DNA from 3 places in the Marinobacter sp. W-8 genome. Region 3 is predicted to be linked to each of the others. Evidence: predicted binding sites of a transcription regulator. Region 3 holds the regulator's gene; each other region holds the start of a gene.
The links. The regulator FliA, encoded in region 3, starts transcription of late flagellar genes. The targets are predictions, from matches to a motif close to CTAAAGTTTNNNNNNNNNNNGCCGNTAA.
Positions count from the first base shown of each region.

Region 1: a site for FliA is predicted at 4,956-4,983, ahead of ACF8YQ_RS10610 (methyl-accepting chemotaxis protein). Genes of this name have one in related genera too.
Region 2: a site for FliA is predicted at 1,289-1,316, ahead of ACF8YQ_RS16875 (methyl-accepting chemotaxis protein). Genes of this name have one in related genera too.

Region 1 is NZ_CP172297.1:2,273,470-2,280,392, forward strand. It holds gene ACF8YQ_RS10595 (valine--tRNA ligase) at 1-1,380, shown strand, start outside; gene ACF8YQ_RS10600 (ketopantoate reductase family protein) at 1,385-2,269, shown strand; gene ACF8YQ_RS10605 (cob(I)yrinic acid a,c-diamide adenosyltransferase) at 2,293-2,850, shown strand; gene ACF8YQ_RS10610 (methyl-accepting chemotaxis protein) at 2,878-4,908, opposite strand; gene ACF8YQ_RS10615 (histidine kinase) at 5,025-5,912, opposite strand; gene ampD (1,6-anhydro-N-acetylmuramyl-L-alanine amidase AmpD) at 5,912-6,523, opposite strand; gene ACF8YQ_RS10625 (DUF1631 domain-containing protein) at 6,629-6,923, opposite strand, start outside.
Region 2 is NZ_CP172297.1:3,616,890-3,623,812, forward strand. It holds gene uvrD (DNA helicase II) at 1-1,169, opposite strand, end outside; gene ACF8YQ_RS16875 (methyl-accepting chemotaxis protein) at 1,420-3,033, shown strand; gene ACF8YQ_RS16880 (hypothetical protein) at 3,063-4,277, shown strand; gene ACF8YQ_RS16885 (substrate-binding domain-containing protein) at 4,287-4,700, shown strand; gene ACF8YQ_RS16890 (NAD-dependent succinate-semialdehyde dehydrogenase) at 4,768-6,216, opposite strand; gene ACF8YQ_RS16895 (histone deacetylase family protein) at 6,424-6,923, shown strand, end outside.
Region 3 is NZ_CP172297.1:1,286,008-1,292,930, forward strand. It holds gene flhA (flagellar biosynthesis protein FlhA) at 1-43, shown strand, start outside; gene flhF (flagellar biosynthesis protein FlhF) at 99-1,412, shown strand; gene ACF8YQ_RS05900 (MinD/ParA family protein) at 1,485-2,297, shown strand; gene ACF8YQ_RS05905 (RNA polymerase sigma factor FliA) at 2,330-3,073, shown strand; gene cheY (chemotaxis response regulator CheY) at 3,234-3,617, shown strand; gene ACF8YQ_RS05915 (protein phosphatase CheZ) at 3,639-4,424, shown strand; gene ACF8YQ_RS05920 (chemotaxis protein CheA) at 4,443-6,572, shown strand; gene ACF8YQ_RS05925 (chemotaxis response regulator protein-glutamate methylesterase) at 6,606-6,923, shown strand, end outside.

The DNA of each region.
Region 1 (6,923 bases), 990 kb from region 3:
GAACGGCTGAAGACCTTCCACCCCACCGACGTGCTGGTGACCGGTTTCGATATCATCTTCTTCTGGGTTGCCCGGATGATCATGATGACCATGCACTTCATGAAAAACGAAGACGACACCCCACAGGTACCCTTCCATACCGTGTATGTCACCGGTCTGATCCGGGACGAGCACGGCGACAAGATGTCCAAGTCCAAGGGTAACGTGATCGACCCGCTGGATATGATCGACGGCATCAGCCTGCCGGACCTGCTGGAAAAACGCACCGGCAACCTGATGCAGCCCAAGCTGGCCGAGAAAATCGGCAAGCGCACCGAGAAGGAATTTCCGGAAGGCATCGCCGCCCATGGTACTGACGCCCTGCGTTTCACCCTCGCCGCCATGGCGACCACCGGCCGTGACATCAACTGGGATATGAAGCGCCTGGAAGGCTACCGTAACTTTTGCAACAAGCTGTGGAATGCCGCCCGCTATGTGCTGATGAACACGGAAGGCGAAGACTGCGGCGTGAACAATGAGCCGGTGGAACTGTCACTGGCAGACCGCTGGATCATCAGCGAACTGCAGCACTGCGAGCAGGAGGTGATCCGTCACCTGGACCAGTACCGCTTTGACCTGGCCGCCTACGCCCTGTACGAGTTCATCTGGAACGAATACTGCGACTGGTACCTGGAACTGTCCAAACCAGCCCTGAGCGATGACAGCGCCAGTGCCGAGGCCAAACGGGGCACCCGTCGTACCCTGGTACGCGTACTCGAAGCCGTACTCCGCCTGGCGCATCCGATCATGCCGTTCATTACCGAAGAAATCTGGCAACGCATTGCACCGCTGGCCGGCAAGCAGGGCGACAGCATCATGCTGCAGCCCTACCCGCAGCCGGATGCCAGCAAGCAGGATGCGGCCGTGGCCGCCGATATCGAGTGGCTGAAAGGCGTGATTGTAGCGGTGCGTAATATCCGCGGCGAGATGAACATCTCCCCTGGTAAGCAGGTACCGGTACTTCTGAAAGGCGGCAACGCCGACGATCAGCGCCGCCTGAACGACAACCGCCAATTCCTCATTTCCCTGGCCAAACTTGAGAAGCTGGAATGGTTCGAGGGCGACAAAGCTCCCATGAGCGCCACCCAACTGGTAGGCGAAATGGAAGTGCTGGTGCCCATGGCCGGCCTGATCGACAAGGACGCCGAACTCAAGCGCCTGGACAAGGAGCTGGAACGCCTGAACAAGGAAATCGGTCGCCTGGAAGGCAAGCTGAACAACGAAAAGTTCACCGCCAAGGCCCCAGCCGAAGTCGTAGAGAAGGAAAAAGAGAAGCTGAAGGATGTCCAGGGCAGCCTGCAGCGGCTCAGTGCGCAACGGGCAGAAATCGAGGCCATGTAAGGCCATGATCGCCATCCTCGGTGCCGGCTCCCTGGGCCGGCTCTGGGCCGCAACGCTACCTGGCGGGCAGGTAGCGTTTGTGCCCCGCCCGGGGCAGGCCCCGGGCCCCGTCTGTTATCGCTTTCAGTCCATTGACGGCGAATCAGCCAGTGCCATTATTCCCTGGCTACAACCCGGCCAGTCTCCTGATCTGATCCTGGTGACAACCAAAGCCGGCGACACCCTCGAAGCCCTCAAGGCGGCCCTGCCCTCCATTGCCAAACAGACTCCCATTGTGTTGTTCCAAAACGGCCTGGGGAGCCAGCAGCAGGTCACCGAAACATGGCCGGACCGGCCGGTACTGGCCGCATCCACCACCGAAGGCGCAAACCGGCCCGCCCCCGGGCTGACCGTTCACGCTGGCCGCGGCACTACCTGGGTCGGCGCCCTGAACCCGGCGGGGAATCCATTGGTCGAAAGGGTTGCCCAACAGCTCGCCAGCAGCGGCCTCATGGTCCACCCTGAACACGATATACTCGCCAGGCTCTGGCAAAAACTGGTGATCAACGCCGGCATAAACGCCTTTACGGCCATTCTGGATTGCCCCAACGGAGAGATCCTGACACAACCGTTTTACCTGCAATGGATTTCCCCCTTGTGCGAGGAGATCAGCCGCCTGCTCCCTGCCGCCGGACAACCGCAACAAGCCCCGGAAGACCTGCGCGAGACTATTGAGGCTGTCGCCCGCAAAACCGCCGCCAACACGTCTTCCATGCGGGCTGATGTAAAGGCAGGCAGAACCACGGAAATCGACTTCATTAACGGTTACCTGGCGCGGCTCGGCCATCAACATGGCATACCGGTACAGGTGAACCAAATGCTCGCCGAACAGGTACAACAACTGAACTGACTTTTACCAGAGGGAGCAAGACCATGGGCAATCGCCTGTCGAAGATCTACACCCGAACCGGAGACGACGGTTCTACCGGCCTGGCCGATGGCAACCGTATCGCCAAAAATGCCCAGCGAGTGGAAGCCATGGGTATGGCAGATGAGCTGAATTGCCATATCGGCGTTTTGATTGAGACGCTTCCCTCTGGTGACAGTCTGATCGATACCTTCCGGCGCATTCAGCATCACCTGTTTGATCTGGGCGGCGAATTTGCCATCCCGGGCAGCAAGGTGATCAGCGACAATCACATTGAGTGGCTGGAGCAGACTCTGGACGAGTACAACACCGACCTGCCGCCGCTAAAAAACTTCATCCTGCCTGGGGGCTGCCCTGCCGCAGCACAATGTCATCTGGCACGGGCGGTCTGTCGCCGGGCCGAGCGCGTGGTGGTGGCCCTTGGCCACGAGGACTCCATCAATACTGCCTCGCGTCACTACCTGAACCGGTTATCCGATCTGCTGTTTGTCATCGCCCGGGTGCTGGCTCGCCGGGATGGCAGCCAGGAGATTCTCTGGGAGCAAAAAAAATCCGGCCTCTGAGGCCGGATTTTTCACAACAACCACAGATTACACCTTGAATGCTTCCACCAGGCGCTGAAGCGACGCGGTAAGCTCCGACATCTGTCTGGACGAAGCCAGAGTCTCTTCGGCGTTGGAGGCTGTGCTCTGGCCAAATTCGCCAATGCGCTCCACGTTGGCATTCACGTTCCTGGCCACGGCCGACTGTTCCTCCGCCGCCTGGGCAATCTGGTGGCTCATATCCACGATTTCGGAAATGCCCGAGGCGATCCGATCCAGCGCTTCGGTCACTTCACCAGACTTCTGTACCGTCTTCTCCGTGGCATCGTGACTTGAGGTCATGGCAGATACCGCCTCTTTTACACCACCCTGAAGCCGGGAAATCATGCCTTCAATTTCCTCAGTGGACTTGTGGGTACGCTGGGACAATGAGCGAACCTCATCCGCCACCACCGCAAAGCCACGCCCCTGTTCTCCCGCCCTCGCTGCCTCGATGGCCGCGTTCAGCGCCAGCAGGTTGGTCTGCTCGGCAATTGCTTTAATCTCAACCAGAACCTGACTGATATTGTCACTGTCCGCACTCACCCGGTTGATGACATCAACGGCGCCTGCAATCTCCGTAGCCAGGCGGTTAATGGTCGCCACCGTATCGGCCACCACTTCCCGACCCTTCTCGGTATCTTTCTCGGCATTCCCCGCACTATCCGCCACCCGGTGCGCACTCTCCGTGACTTCATTGACCGCTTCCACCATCTGGCCCATGGCCTCGTTGATCTGACCGGTCTCTTCCATTTGTCGGGCCACGGCCTGACTGTTCGCCGAAGCGGTGTCATTCACCCGGACCGCCTGCTGATCAACATCTGCTGTTGTAGAGCCGACCGACCGGACAAGCTCAGCAATACGATCGGTCATGTTGTTGAACTCAGAGGTGAGCTCACCCAGTTCGTCCCGGTTGTTCAACCGGATATGGGTGGTCATATCGCCGGCGGCCACATTTCTTGCAGCTTCGCTGAACCGGTTGATGGCAATCCGCACAGACATAAAGAAACCCACATAGAGGTAGACCACCACCAGCATCACAGCAATCAGCGCCACCAGAATCAGGGTGCGCTGCCCGGTCTGGCGAGCCAGGCGATCCTCAAGATTACCGGCAACCACATCGAAGATACGATCGCTGAGGGTATCGTAATATCCCATCTGCGCCGATACGGTCTCGTCAAATTCCTGCCAGGGCAGCTCCAGGCGCATAGGCGTGATGACATTCAGGTCCAGCTCATCACGGACTGTCATCAGACTCTCTTCCGTGCGGGTCAGTGCACCGCTCGCACTCTCTGCCAGCTGGGGCGACGCCTCCACAGCAACGGAAAGGGCCGGCGAAAGCAGCGAACTGCGGTTGGTCAACTGATCGTAGATTTCATTCAGGGTTTCGCTGAGTGCATAGCCCACCTGACCTTCCACCAGCGCAAAAATACCGTATGAACGGGCGCGGCCAACAACAGTGCGAGACTCAGGCAACGCAGAACGCACCAGCCCTAACAGCAGCAGGTTTTCCCGGGACGCATCCTGACCCAATCCGCTGATTTCAATGGTCGCCGGCAGCAAGGCCATCACCTTCTGCACAAACTCCTGGTAGTACTTGAACTGGGGGTCAATGTTGCCCTGATAGTTATCGTTGGCTTTGAGCGTCTCCCATTCTTCTCTTACAACCAGGATCTGCTCCTGCCAGGAGCCGGAGGTGTCAAAAGAACGCTGTGGTTCGGCGAGATCTGCCAACAGGGCATCCATGCGACTGGCCGCTTCGTTGGCTTTTTCGAGCAGGGGCTGTTCGTCTTTCAGAATGCCGGGGGCCTGATAGTCACGGTAATCCATCGCCGCCACCAGCAGGCGCTCCACCTTCTGGAGTTCTGCAAGACCTTCAATGCCGCGGGTCATGGTCTGAACCGACTGGTTAAGCCCGGAAATCACCAACCAGGAAAGCACGATGATAGGGCCAAGAAAGAGAATGCTGATGAGGCTGAATTTGTAAACCATGGGCAGCCGATTCATCAGTGCTACAGCCGGATTGATTATATAGTTCACAGAGCCCTCGCTGCTTCTAACAACTGAATCTTTATTCTTTTGTTTGATTATCGCCCGTTGCCGGAAAAACTTAATCACTATTTAGTGTTATTCTGTAATCCGTTTTTGCTTTCCGGCTAGGCCATGCCTGCGATCACCAGCAATGCAAACGCACATATCCACACCAGCATGCTCCGGTTGAGGAGGTCCCTTATAGCGCTGAGGCTCCGCCCGCCAAAATCGGGCCACTCTTCCGGGTGCAACTCCAAAAAGCGCGCAGGATCAAGTGCATATCCAGTTAACGACCCGTTGGCGGAAATCATGAGCACATCCGCGGTCTTTTTCCCGAATCCCGGGAATACCTTGCGTATTTCCCGGGACCAGCCGGCCAGGTCACCGGCGAGCCCGAATGTGCATGACAGCAAGCGGGAAGGAATCCAGCCGATAAGCCGGGCCGCCCGCTGATAGCGTTCCCGCGCGGCCGCCTGCGGCCATTGGCCCGCCAGAGCTACAAGCCCTCGAGCCAGAAAAGCCAGCGCTATGCCGCCGACGGCGTACCAGAAAACCACCAGGAAGAAACGCTCGAAAACCGAGACCATCAGCGCCCGCGACACCGACAGGTGCATGGCTTCTGGCGATAGCGCCGCTCCTCTTTCGGAGGCGGGCAGGCGCTCTTGAACATGGTGCCAGGCAGCCTGCATATCTCCGCGCCGCCAGGCATCAGAATAGGCTCGCAGCACCTTGCGCCAGCCCGGCGCCCCCATCAGCACCACCAGCAGCAACAGTTCAAGCGGATACAGGGCATAGCGGTAGCCCGCCTCACTGGACAGCGCCCACGCGCCAGCGAGCGCCAGAGAAGGTAACACAACCAGCAGCGCCCCTCTCCAGACTGACCGCTCCTGACCCGCTTCTACCCGGCCCCAACGATGAAACCAGCGACGCCAGATCTCATCGCTGGCCAGGTGGTCGGCGCGGTCCAGCCTGCGGCGAGTCACGTACGCAATCAGAAAAACAACCAACGACATCAGGCCATCTCCTCGTTCGACAGCAGTGCCCGGAAGCGAGACCACTCAAACGCGGGCCCTGGATCGGTTTTTCGGCCCGGAGCAATATCACTGTGGCCGGCAATGCGACCCGGCGTGATTTCCGGCCAGGCTGTCATTGCCAGGAGCGCCAGACGCGCCAGCGCACGGTACTGATCATCGGTATAGGGAACGTCATCCGCACCTTCGAGCTCGATACCAATGGAGTAGTCGTTGCACTCCTCCTTACCCTGAAAACTGGAACGGCCAGCATGCCATGCCCTGTCCAGACAGCTGACAAACTGAATAACGGAACCATCCCGGCGAATCAACGCGTGTGCAGACACCTTCAGCTCTGCGATCGTTTCAAAATAGGGGTGCGCAGCAGTATCCAGACAGTTACAGAAAAAATTCTCGATGTGCGGGCCGCCAAACTGTTCCGGCGGCAGGCTGATGTTGTGAACCACCAGCAGTGAGATAGAGGAACCGTCCGGGCGGGGACCAAAATTGGGCGACGGACACCAACGCACGCCGGGGAACCGGCCACTGGAACGCAAAAGTGCTGCCGCATCTTTCAGGGACTGTGGGTGATGATCGTTCTGGATACTAGACAACGTGTTTCCATCGGCGCAGGGGACTCATGCAGATGATTGAATCACAAAGCGCCCATGGATGCCACGACGTCGCCGGTGCCCTGCGCGGGCACTCAGTACCGGAGATCAGTCTTTTCGGTTATGACGCAGGTTGTCGATGATGGACTCCAGCGCCCGATCAAAGATCAGGCCGTCATCCAGCATGGTGATCGCCTGCTCCTGCAGAGCAATCGCCAGGTCATCCCGATGATATTCCGCCACCTTCGCACCACTGCGGTTAACAAAGATGTACTTGCCGGTGGCCTTGATGAAGGCCGCCAGCTTGCAACGGACCCTGGTCTCGTCTCTGGCCATCTCAACCCAGGATCCAACTCTCAGGCCATCCGCCTTCGCCAGCCATTCCGCCGACGCTACTGGTGAT
Region 2 (6,923 bases), 1.6 Mb from region 3:
CGGATTTCCTGACGGTCGTAGAACCGCAACCCGCCGTAAACTCGATAAGGAATACCCTGGCGCATCAGGGCTTCTTCGAGCACCCGGGACTGGGCATTGGAACGATAGAGAATGGCGCATTCGCTGCGCAGATTGCCCTCGCTGACCCAGGCCGAGATGGAATCGGCAATATAATTGGCTTCATCCTGCTCGTTGAACGCGGCGTACAGGCTGATCGGCTCACCTTCCACCCCGTCAGTCCAGAGTTCCTTGCCCAAACGCCCCTGGTTGTTGGCAATCACCGAGTTGGCGGCTTTCAGAATGGTCTTGGTGGAACGGTAGTTCTGCTCCAGCCGCACCAGCCGTGCGTTGGGGAAGTCTCGCTGGTACTGCTGTATGTTCTCGATCTTGGCGCCCCGCCAGCCGTAGATGGACTGGTCATCATCGCCCACCACGGTCAGCGGCACCCGGTTGCTGGCCAGCACCTGCAGCCAGGCGTATTGAATGGTGTTGGTGTCCTGGAACTCGTCCACCAGTATGTGCTGGAACCGCTGCTGGTAGTGGCTCAACAATTCCGGACGATGCAGCCAGAGTTCGTGGGACCGCAGCAACAGTTCGCCAAAATCCACCAGGCCGCCCTGCTGGCAGAGCTTCTCGTACTGGCGGTATATCTTCAGCATGGTATTGGTGAAGTGATCGCCCGGGTTCTCCTGAATATGATCCGCCCGCAAACCCTCATCTTTCTGGCTATTGATAAACCACTGGGCCTGTTTCGGCGGCCACTGGCTCTCATCAATGCGGTTTTCCCGCATCACCCGCTTGATCAGCCGTAACTGATCATCGCTATCCAGCACCTGAAAGTTTTCCGGCAAGCCGGCGTCTTTCCAGTGGGAACGAAGTAAACGATGGGCAATTCCGTGAAAGGTGCCGATCCACAGGCCACGGGTGGGAATCTGCATCATCTGCTCCACGCGATAACGCATTTCCTTGGCGGCCTTGTTGGTAAAGGTCACCGCAAGAATAGAGGTGGGCGGCACCCGGTCAACCGACATCAACCATGCCATCCGGTGCACCAGCACCCGGGTTTTGCCACTGCCGGCACCGGCCAGCACCAGCAGATGGTCGTTCTGGGCGGTAACCGCTTCACGCTGGGCGTCGTTCAGGGAATCGATAATATGAGAGACATCCATGGAGCAAGGCTTCACTACTGGTTAAATTTACAGGGCATTATATCAGCACAACGCAAAGACTTCCTTTCTGCCAGCCGCCCGACTGCCGGAAAAATTCGAGGCATTTAACATCCACCTTGGTTCAGATCTCCTGCCGTCAGCCGATACACGCCTTAACACACTGACACATGAATTCTGTGTCATACGTTCAAAAAACGACCTAGAATCGCCCCCGACCAAAGTCTTAGGCCGGGCGGACAAGGACTACAACATGCTTTCATCACTGAAGATTTCTCACAAACTGGCATTGCTGGTCATCGTTGCCATTGTTGCCTTTGTGGTCAGCCAGGCCTTTTCCATTGTCACCGAGCGCAATAACTCCGAACGCCTCAGCGAAGTTCGCGACCAGCTCTACCCCTCCCTGGAATTGTCCACGATCAACCGCGGTTTGCTGCAACTGATTGAAAACCAGATCAACACTGCCGTCACCACCGGTGATGATCAACAGATTGCCGCCACCAGGGAACAACTGGCAGAAATATCCGCCAATCTGGACCGCATCGCCACGCTGAACCCGGCTCTGCGTGATCAGGTGAAGGCCCTGAAATCCGAGCTGAACGGTTACTACAACACCGCCACCCGAATCGCCACCGCAATCATAGAAGGTACGGCGGATTTCAACCGCATCGGCCAGGAAGCCTCCGCCAACGCCGAGCGGCTGGCCGGCCTGCGCTCTGATCTGGACGAGATGCGCAACGCCATGGAAAGCCGCCTGACCCAGGCCATCGACGACACCACCGCTGCCAGCAGTGAAGCCGCCACCGTCTCCGTCACCATTGTGGTGGTCGCGCTGGTGGTGCTGATTGCGCTGAGCCTGATCATTGGCCGGTCGGTATCCGGCAGCCTGCAACAGATCATTACCTCCCTACGGGACATGGCTTCCGGTGAAGGCGATCTGACCTCCCGCATTGACTACACCGGCAAGGATGAACTTCGGGATCTGGTGGACCAGTTCAACCGGTTTGTTGAAAAACTGCACAAGTCCTTTGCCACCATCCAGCAGGATATTGGCGAGCTGAACGGCGTTGCCACACATCTGGGCAGCACCAGCCGCACCAATCTTGAACGCATCAGCCAGCAGGCCCAGGCAATCTCCTCCACCCGCAATTCCGTGGAAGAACTGGTCAAGAGCGTGGAAGAAGTTGCGGGCTTTGCCTCCAGCGCCTCTGACCAGACCCAGGATGCCTCCAAGTTCGCGACCACGGGGCAGCAAAAGGTCGAGGGCAACATACAGACCATCCAGCGACTGATGGCAGAAATCGAGAACACCGCCAGCCTGGTCAACCAGTTTGACGAGTTCTCCGTGAAAGTGGGCGGCCTGCTGGAAACCATCCAGACTGTCGCCGAACAAACCAATCTGCTGGCTCTGAATGCTGCCATTGAAGCCGCACGGGCCGGCGAGCACGGACGTGGTTTTGCCGTGGTCGCCGATGAGGTTCGTGGCTTGGCCGTGCGCACCCACAAGGCCACCGAAGAAATCCAGCAGGTGATTTCCGAGTTGTCGAAAGCCTCCGGTGCTGCCGTGCATTCCATGCAGGGCAGCGTGGATATGGCCCGACAGGGCGTGGAAGCCACCACCGAATCCGGCGACGTACTGCGCAAGATACTTGAGAGCGTTCAGCAGATCAGCGAGCTGAACGAGCAGATTGCTGCTGCCACCTATGAACAAAGCACCACCTTCAGCGAAGTCACCGGCCACATGGGCGACATGCATCGCAACGCCGAAGCCGTGATGGAAAGCACCGACGAGCTGGATACGGTCAGCCGCAAGATCCAGGACGTCAGCAACGGCTTGCAGAGCGTGGCCGGCCAGTTCCGCGTTTAATTGAAAACCCCAGAAAAAGGATACTCCTGATGAAGAGACTATTCTCTGCAGCGCCCCTGGCGCTCGCCATTGCCGCCACCCCGGCACTGGCCCAGAGCACCGAGGAAACCCTTGAGCGCATGCAGCAGCAGCTGAATACCATGCAACAACAGCTGAACTCCGCGAAAGACACCGGCATTCGCTTCAACGGCTTTTTCAGCACCGGTTTCGCCCGGGCCAGCAACGATGCCGGTTACGCCGGAATCACCGACGAATCCGAAGTGGCGGATCTGAGCCTGTTCGCCCTGCAGGGCACCTTTGACGTCACACAGAAGAGCCAGATTGTGATGCAACTGGTCGGCCGGGGCGAAGATGACTGGGAACCCCAGGTGGAGTGGGCCTATCTGAGCCACCGCCCCACCAACAACCTGCAGATTCGGGCCGGCAAGATGCGGATTCCGTTCTTCATGTACTCCGACTCCCTGGAAGTCGGCTACGCCCAGCCGTGGGCCCGCCCGCCCCAGAGCGTGTATGGCCCGATTGCCGTGACCAGCTATGTTGGTGCGGATGCCAGCTACAACCTGAACTTCGACAACTCCTCGCTGACCGCAACCGGCTTCACCGGCTTTACCGATGAAGATGGCAACTCCGGCGATGTGCAGTTGCGCAATGTCGCTGGCGTGAACCTGACCTGGACCGACTACGTTTGGACCCTGCGTGGTGTGGCGGCGACCGCCGAGGCGGATATCAAAGCAACCCGTCTCGGTGCTTTGGCGAAGGAAAAGGGTATTACATTGCCGGACAACATTCTTCAACTTGCCGATGGTGATCGTGGCAACTTCTTCGGCCTGGGCGCCAGCTACGACGACGGCAGCTGGCAGATCATCGGTGAAATCACCCGCGTTGAAGTGGACGGCAAGTTTGCCGATACCGATTCTGCTTACCTGTCTGTGGGCCATCGGTTTGGCAGTTGGACACCTTACGTTGCAGCCGGCTGGACCGAGAGCAAGGATGACGACGAGCGCACCGGTTTCTTCATCCCCGGCGCCGTCCCCGAGTCCATCCTGAACTATCAGCGCAACGAGTACAGCATCGGTACCCGCTGGGACATTACTCCGGGCGTGGCCATCAAGGCTGACATGACCCATGTACGGGGCTTTGACAAAGGTATTGGCAACTTGAACACGGAATATTTCCTGCCGCCTATATCTGGCAATGCCAACAGCACCAACGTCTACACCCTCAAAATCGACTCGGCATTCTAAGGAGGCCCCATGAAAAAGCTTAGCCTGTTGTTTGCGGCCAGCTTGCTGGCAAGCCCCCTGGCCCTGGCTGAAGTCGTGGTGATCGGCAACCCGTCCGGCCCGGACAGCATCAGCGCCAACGAAGTACGGGATCTGTATCTGAACCGCAGCAAAGCCCTGCCGAATGGCCAGAGCGCGAAGCCGTTTGAACTCCCGGAAGGCAACGCCACCCGTGCCGAATTCCATGACAAGGTGACCGGCCGTAACGACGCCCAACTGAAGGCCTTCTGGTCCCAGCAGGTGTTCACCGGTCGTGGTCAGCCGCCGGCGGAAGCCGGCAGTGCTTCGGGCATGAAGGCCCAGGTCGCCTCCACACCGGGCGCCATCGGCTACATTGATTCCGCGGATGTGGACGACAGCGTCAAGGTTATCCTGACGCCCTGATCTCAGCCGTGCAGAACGCAAAAAGGCGAGCCTCGGCTCGCCTTTTTGCTACTTGGGAAACAGTCGCCTAGAACCCTCTCGGCACGGTCTGGGCTTCCACGAATTCAAACAGCCCTTCCAGACCACCTTCCCGGCCAATACCCGAGGCTTTCATACCGCCAAACGGCGCCTCCGGCGTTGGACCGGTGCCGGTGTTCCAGCCAACGTGACCAAACCGCAGGCCGGCAGCCACCCGCTGGGCACGTTCGGCATCGGCGGTGAACACGTAGGAGGCCAGGCCAAACTCCGTGTCGTTACCGGCATCAATGACTTCTTCCTCGGTCCGGAACAGCGCCATGGGCACCAGCGGACCGAAGGTCTCCTCCTGGTAACAGCACATCTCCCGGTCCACGCCCTGCACCACCGTGGGTGGGAAAAACAGGCCATCACCCAGTTCCGCTGGCTGTTTGCCAGCCACCAGGCTGGCGCCCTTGTCGAGGGCGTCCTGCAGGTGCCGCTTCACCTTGTCGAAACCCTGCTTGTTGATCAGCGGGCCGATGTCGATGCCATCGTTCATGCCGTCACCGACGGTCATCTTGTTCACACGTTCGGCCAGCTTCTGGCCAAAGGCATCCGCCACCTTTTCGTGCACAAAAATCCGGTTGGCGCAGACACAGGTCTGGCCGCCACCGCGGAACTTGTTGGCAATCAGGTTATCGGCGGCGGCCTCCAGGTCGGCATCGTCAAAGACGATGAACGGGGCATTACCACCCAACTCCAGTGCCAGCTTCTTCACCTGCTCGGCGGTGTCCACAATCAGTTTGCGGCCCACTTCGGTAGAGCCCGTGAAACTGAGCATGGGTACATCTTTATGTTCACACAGTACCTTGCCGATCACGCTGGCCTTACCCATCACCAGGTTGACCATGCCATCCGGCAAGTCGAGTTTATCCATCACGCTGAAAAAGGCGATCATGGTCAGCGGTGTCTCGCTGGCCGGCTTGATGACCGAGGGACAACCCGCCGCCAGGGCCGCCGACAACTTCTTGGCGATCATGCCAATGGGAAAGTTCCAGGGCACAATCAGCCCAGTTACGCCCACGGGCCGGTAGTGAACCGTCCAGGTGCAATCCTTGGGCTTTTCCGGAATCGTGTGGGAATCAAGCGCGCTGATGTGCTTGGCACAGTAATCGAAGAAACCGGCGGCGTAATCCACCTCGCCCTGGGCTTCTTTCCATGGCTTGCCATGCTCCATACACAGGATGCGGCCAATCTCTTCGCGGTTTTCTTTCAGGCCGTCACGAATATCCTCCAGCCACTTGCGGCGGGTTTCAATCGGCCAGGGATTGGTGAGCCGGAGCGCTGATTGTCCAGCCTCCACCGCTGCCACAACATCTTCCTCCGGCATCGACGGCACCTTGGCAATCACCGAGCCGGTGGCCGGGTTGTAAACGTCGAACGTGGCACCGCCGGCAGAGTCTTTCCAGCGCCCGCCAATGTAGCCTGTGAGGTTTTCCAGTAGTGGTGACTCGATCATCTCGGCTCCTCTTGCATGACTGGTGACGCCCCGGTGCGGGGCGGGCTTCAATAGCAAAGCGTGCCTTTCATAGTGGATGCTGAGCGCTAAGCTGTAAAGTCAGAGGGGATTTTTTCAGGCCGGCGATTTTTGACCCGGGCTTGTCACTGCCTATACTCGAAGGAGAGTTTTTACAGGCTCTCCCTGACACCCCAAGGAGACGGATTCATGAAAGCATTTTTTCATCCGACGCAGGACCTGCACATCCCGAAGACGTATTTCACCCGAGGCCAGATGCGCCAGCCTCAGGAGGTGCCTGATCGCACTGGCCAGATGCTTGAAGGCCTTAAAGCCATGGGCATCCCGGTACTGCAGCCGGCCGACCAGGGCGCCGGCCCGATCTCCAAGGTGCACGACCTGGGTTACCTGCGATTCCTCGAATCCGCCCACCGGCGCTGGATGGAAATGGAAGACTGGGGCGACGAGGTAATGTCGAATATTTTCGTACGTTCCCCCAACGCCATGCGGGGCATCCTGGCCGAAGCCGCCTGTTACCTGGCAGACGGCAGCTGCCCCATTGGCGAGAATACCTGGAAAGCGGCCTACTGGTCGGCCCAGACCGCCCTGGGTGCCGCCGACGCGCTGATCGCCGGAGAACGCAACGCCTACGCCGTGTGCAGGCCACCGGGCCATCACGCCCGCAAGGACGCCGCCGGTGGATTCTGCTA
Region 3 (6,923 bases):
GGATAACAAACAGATCACGATAGTCGCTTCTGTGGGTCAATAAACCGACGGAGCATCGCGGAAAGCCAGAGTGCTTGCCGGTGGGAGGATGAAACAGCATGAAAGTAAAACGGTTTTTTGCGCAGTCCATGGCTGAGGCCCTGAAGCAGGTAAGCCACGAAATGGGGCCGGATGCCGTTATTCTGTCTAACCGCCGGGTTGATGGTGGTGTTGAGATCGTGACGGCACTCGACTACGACGAAAACATGGCGCGCCAGCGTCTGGGTGAAAGAGCGGTTGAAGCCACCAACGGCTCCCGCCTGGCAGAGATGCAGGCTGAGCAGCATCGTCGGCTGGAAGAGGAGCTGAACCGGTCCCGCAGTCGCATTCGTGAGGTTCGGGAAAAGCGCGCAGGAAGTGGCGCCTCAGGTGGCGTGGCGTCGTCCTTGTCTTTCGAGACGGCCGGTTTTCCGGCGTCACGTCCCAGTGTTGAAACGCTGACAAAGCCAGTTGCGGGTAGCGAATCTGGCGCCGGTGGCTATGCCGATGAACTGGCCAGTATGCGTGCCGAAATCAGCTCTCTGCGTGATCTGGTCAGTGGTAAGGCTGCGACTGCCACGCTGGCCGGTAACAGCGCAGTTCAGCAACGCTTGGCCGAACGGCTGCAGGAGTTCGGTTTGGGCGCGGAGCTGGCCGGCTCTCTGTCCCGGCGGCACCGGGCAGGGCGCCTGGAAGATGGCTGGAAGCAGTCGCTGAAAATGCTGGCGACCGGCGTTCGTACCGGTCGCGAAGACTGGCTTGATGCCGGGGGAATCTATGCCCTGGTCGGGCCGACCGGGTCTGGCAAAACCACCACCATTGGCAAACTGGCGGCTCGCTACGTGCTGGAGCATGGCCCGGATTCGTTGGCTCTGGTGACCACCGACCGCTACCGTGTGGCCGCTCATGAGCAGCTGTTTGTGTTCGGCCGCATCCTGAATGTGCCCGTGCGGGTGGTGGATGAGAGCCATTCCCTGGATGACATTCTTGATGAACTGTCGGATCGACATCTGGTACTGATTGACACTGCCGGCCTGACCAGTGCCGACCGTGGTTACCAGGAACAACTGGCGGAGTTGGCTCGCAGCGATCACAATATCCGTACACATCTGGTGGTCTCCGCGACCAGTCAGCCACGTATCATGAAATCCGTGTGGCATTGCTATAAGATGGCAAACCTTGCAGGCTGCATCATGACCAAGATTGATGAAGCCCTGACCCTGGGCGAAGCGCTCGGATTCGTTATGGAGACCAGCTTGCCGGTGGCCTGGTACACCGATGGCCAGAAGATACCGGAAGATCTCCAGAGGGCGGAGGCTATCCCGCTGGTGCGTTTGGGCGTAGAAAGGCTCAAGGCCGTGCAGAGCGCGCAGGCAGTCGCCGAAGGTGCCTGAGCCTCGTTGGCGGCACAATAAAACACCGGCACGCGTGCCCGTACAAGAACGTAGTAAGAGACTGATAACAGTATGAGCAGACCACATCCGGTTCAGGTGATTGCGGTTTCCGGCGGCAAGGGCGGTGTCGGCAAGAGCAATGTTTCGGTCAATCTCGGTATCGCCCTGGCCCAGAAGGGGCGCCGGGTTGTCTTGCTGGACGCGGATCTCGGGCTCGCCAACATCGATGTGTTGCTCGGCATTACCGCTAATCGAAATCTGCAAGACGTACTCAGCGGCGATTGTGATCTGAAAGACGTGCTGGTGAATGGTCCTGGTGGTATCAAGATTGTACCGGCATCCTCCGGCACCCAGCGTATGACCCAGCTCAGCGCCATGGAACATGCCGGCCTGATCAACGCTTTCAGTGAGCTGGGCGACCAGATTGACGTCCTGATTGTGGATACCGCCGCAGGTATTTCTGAATCGGTGGTCAGCTTCCTCAGGGCCTCGCAGGAACTTCTGCTGGTGGTCTGCGACGAACCTACTTCCATTACCGATGCCTACGCGCTGATCAAACTGATGAACCGGGATTATGGCACCAACCGCTTCCGTATCCTGGCAAACCAGGTCCGCAATGAGCAGGAAGGCCGCCATCTGTTTGAAAAACTGACCCGGGTCACCGAGCGTTTTCTGGATGTGGCACTACAATATGTAGGTATCGTGCCTTACGACGAGGCCGTCAAGAAAGCCGTCCAAAGACAGAAAGCGGTATTGGATGCCTATCCGAGGGCGAAAGCCTCGCTGGCTATCCGGGCTCTGGCCGAAAAAGTGGATAGCTGGCCTTTGCCGTCCTCTCCCAGGGGGCATCTCGAATTCTTCGTGGAGCGGCTCGTCGAAGTCTGATCTGAATCCAGTCCTACAAGAAAACCGGATACATGACATTGGCGAAAAATCTGGGAATTTACCATCAGGCCGGCGCCAGGAGCCCTTCAGCCCTGATCGAAGAGCATGCGCCGCTGGTCAAGAAAATCGCCCTTCATCTCATGGCCCGGCTGCCGCCATCAGTGCAGCTGGAAGACCTTATGCAGGCTGGTATGGTTGGCCTTCTGGAGGCCGCGCAGCGCTATTCTTCCGGCAAAGGTGCCACCTTTGAAACCTACGCAGGGATTCGCATCCGCGGCGCCATGGTGGATGAGATCCGCAAAGGCGACTGGGTGCCTCGCTCAGTGCATCGCAACGCCCGGCGAATCGCCAGTGCTATCAAACAGGTGGAAGATCGTACCGGGCGCGAGGCCCAGGATGCCGAAGTAGCGGAAGAGCTTGGCATTGGTCTGGACGAGTATCATGCCTCACTCGCCGACGCTAACAGCGGTAGACTTTTTAGTCTTGATGAACTCAATGAATCCGGCGAGCTGCCGATAGAAGAAGCAGAAGCGAGTGATAATCCGCTGGACGGTATTGCTTCAGGCGCTTTCCAGCGAAGTCTCGCAGACGCCATTGAGCAGTTGCCTGAGCGTGAAAAACTGGTATTGAGCCTGTATTACCAGGAGGAGCTCAACCTCAAGGAAATCGGTGCGGTGCTTGGGGTCAGTGAGAGCCGGGTAAGCCAGATTCACAGCCAGGCGGCGTTGAGACTTCGCAGCCGGTTGGCCGAGTGGCGGGATGGTGACAACGACTGATCGGCCAGGTGCTGTGTTTCGCTTTCAGCAAGCTGTGTAGCTTTTGGTAAACGATGCTTTACAACGTGCGCAAACACCACACAATAAGCGCTTAAGGTAGCAGCCTGCTAGACTTCCAAAAGGCTGAATGAATTCCGGGTGTTACTGACTGGAGGTCCCATTGGACAAGAACATGAAAATTCTCATTGTGGATGACTTCTCCACAATGCGACGCATCATCAAAAACCTGCTGCGAGATCTCGGCTTCACCAATACGGATGAAGCAGACGATGGCAACACCGCGTTGCCCATGCTCCGAAGCGGCAAGTATGACTTCCTGGTGACTGACTGGAACATGCCCGGCATGTCGGGCTTTGACCTTCTGAAGGCTGTCCGTGCTGATGAAAACCTGAAGAACCTGCCGGTTCTGATGGTAACGGCAGAGGCCAAGCGGGACCAGATCGTGGCCGCGGCTCAGGCCGGGGTGAACGGATATGTGGTCAAGCCTTTTACGGCAGCTGTGCTCAAGGAAAAGATCGAGAAAATCTTCGAACGAATCCAGTAACCAGAGGTCGGATGGCTCGCCATGAGTGATACCAAACAGAACCATCAGGGCCTTGATCCGGAGGTGGCGGAGAAACTTCAAAAGCAGGCCTCCGACCTGGCTGAGAATGTAAACGCCGGGAATTATGCCAAGGCGATGACCCTGATCAATGAACTGAGCGAGGTTCGCGATCAGAGTCTGTACCGGGAAGTGGGGCGACTGACCCGCAGCCTCCATGAGGCAATCCGGAACTTCCAGATAGACCCGCGTAATGCCGAGCAGAAAGAAGTGCTGTCGAAGATGAGCGACGCTTCTGACCGTCTGGCCTATGTGGTTCAGATGACCAGCCAGGCGGCGAACCGCACCATGGATCTGGTTGAGGAAAGCATGCCGGTGGCTCACGCCATGCGGGATGAAGCGGTTGCCCTGCGGGATGAGTGGCAGCGTCTGCGCCGTCGTGAAATGGAGCCTGCGGAGTTTCGGGAGCTTTACGGTCGCATCGACAAGTTCTTCGCTGGCCTGACGACAGACTCCGACAGTCTGTACCAGAACCTGTCGGAAATCCTTCTAGCTCAGGATTTTCAGGATCTTACCGGTCAGGTTATCCAGAAGGTCACCGCGTTGGTGAAAGAGGTGGAAGACAACCTTCTTGGTCTGGTGGTGATGGCCAGCCACGTTGATCAACTGACCGGCACAGTGCATCAGATTGAAGAAAAAGAAGAATCGGCCGAAAAAGGGGTAGGGCCCCAGATCAAGGCCGATGAGCGGGAAGATGTAGTTTCGGGACAGGACGATGTGGACGATCTGCTGTCCAGTCTCGGATTCTGATAATAAAGAGGGTGACGCATGGCGTTAGATGCTGATGAAGAGATCCTGCAGGACTTCCTGGTAGAAGCCGGCGAGATACTCGAAAAGTTGTCGGAGCAGCTGGTGGATCTGGAGCAGCATCCCGATGACAGCGATCTGCTGAACGCCATTTTCCGTGGCTTCCATACCGTGAAAGGGGGCGCAGGCTTCCTTCAGCTGGAGGCACTGGTTAATTGCTGCCACTCTGCGGAGAACGTGTTTGATATTCTCCGGAATCACAAGCGCAAGGTAACACCGGACCTGATGGACGTGGTGCTGGAGGCGCTGGACAACGTTAATGCCATGTTCGAAGAAGTCCGCAACCGGGAAGAACCGACGCCCGCGCCGGACGAACTGATTGAAGCTCTGGATGCACTCGCCAAACCCGAGTCCGAGGATGCACCGGCGGTGGAAGCACCAACCCCGGCACAGGAGCCGTCGTCTGCGGATGTCGGACAGCAAGGGGATCAGGGCGATATCACTGACGAAGAGTTCGAGCAGCTGCTGGACGCGTTGGCGGATGAAAAATCCGATGGCCAGAAACCGGTCGGCAACGAGCAGGTGAGCACCCCGGCAGAATCCGCCGGCGGCTCAGACAGTGATGAGATTACCGACGATGAATTTGAGGCCCTGCTGGATCAACTCCACGGCAAGGGCCAGTTTGCCGGCGCGCCTGCGGAAGATGAAGCGCCCAAGGCAGATATCGACACCAGCGGTGGCTCGGAGAAATCATCCGGTGACGCCGATCTGATTTCCGACGACGAATTCGAGAACCTGCTGGACGAACTGCATGGCAAGGGGGCAGGCCCAAGCGCGGGGGCTGCCGCAGGTGAGCCCAAGCCTGCGCCGGCTCCATCAAGCAAGGCCGAACCAGCCCCGGAACCAAAGAAAGCGGAAGCCAAAGCCGAGAGCAAGGCCGCTGCCAAGCCGACCCCTGCGCCTGCACCTGCCCGTGAGGCCGCACCAGCGGGCGAAACCACGGTTCGGGTTGATACCAAGCGCCTGGACGACATCATGAACATGGTGGGCGAACTGGTGCTGGTGCGTAACCGCCTGCAGCGTCTGGGTTCCGAAAGCGAAGACGAACACATGCACAAGGCAGTGGCCAATCTCGATGTGGTGACCACGGATCTGCAGGCTGCCGTCATGCAAACACGGATGCAGCCGATCAAGAAAGTTTTCGGCCGTTTCCCCAGAGTGGTGCGCGACCTGGCCCGCAGTCTGAAGAAAGAAGTGAATCTGGTCATGCACGGTGAGGAAACCGACCTGGATAAAAACCTGGTTGAAGCTCTGGCCGATCCCCTAGTGCACCTGGTGAGAAATTCCGTGGATCATGGTGTCGAGGCACCGGACGTACGGGAAAAGGCCGGCAAACCTCGCGCTGGAACCGTGACTCTGTCGGCGGAGCAGGAAGGCGACCATATTCTGCTGTCCATTGTCGACGACGGCGCCGGTATGAATCCTGATGTCCTGCGCCGCAAGGCGGTCGAGAAGGGCCTGTACGATCAGGATGCGGCAGACCGCCTTACCGATAACGAATGCTTCAATCTGATTTTTGCGGCCGGTTTCTCCACCAAGGACCAGATTTCCGATGTCTCTGGTCGGGGGGTCGGCATGGATGTGGTGAAAACCAAGATCGGCCAGCTCAATGGACAGATCAATATCATGTCCGAGCAGGGCAAGGGCACCAGCATTATCATCAAGGTGCCGCTGACCCTGGCCATTATGCCAACGCTGATGATCATGCTCGGTGACCAGTCTTTCGCGCTGCCGCTGGTGAATGTGGTGGAGATTTTCCACCTGGACCTGACCAAGACCAATATTGTCGACGGCAAAGAGTGCATTGTCGTGCGGGACAAAGTGTTCCCATTGTTCCATATCAAGCGCTGGCTGGTGCACGGTGCGGCAGGTCAGGCCGAGCCGGAGAATGCGCACGTGGTGATTGTGGCCATGGGCACCAAACAGGTCGGCTTTGTCGTTGATCAGCTGATTGGCCAGGAAGAGGTGGTGATCAAACCTTTGGGCCGGGCCCTACAGGGGACGCCAGGAATGGCCGGCGCCACCATCACCGGTGATGGCCGTATCGCCCTGATTATTGATGTGCCGAGCCTCCTGCAGCACTACGGCTGAGCAGGAATTTCCGGGATTGTGTAGGAGAAATGGATGACAGTTTCTGTCCTGGTCGTGGATGATTCGGGCTTTTTTCGCAAACGGCTGACGGAAATCCTGACGGCCTCGGGCCAGATTAAAGTGGTAGGCGCCGCCACCAACGGGCGGGAAGGTGTCGAGCTGGCAGAAAAACTGCGCCCCGATGTGATCACCATGGATTACGAGATGCCGGTGATGGACGGCATCTCTGCCGTGCGCGAGATCATGCGCAAACATCCCACCCCGGTTTTGATGTTCTCGTCCCTGACCTATGAAGGTGCCCGCGTTACCCTGGATGCCCTGGAAGCCGGGGCAGTGGATTTCCTGCCCAAG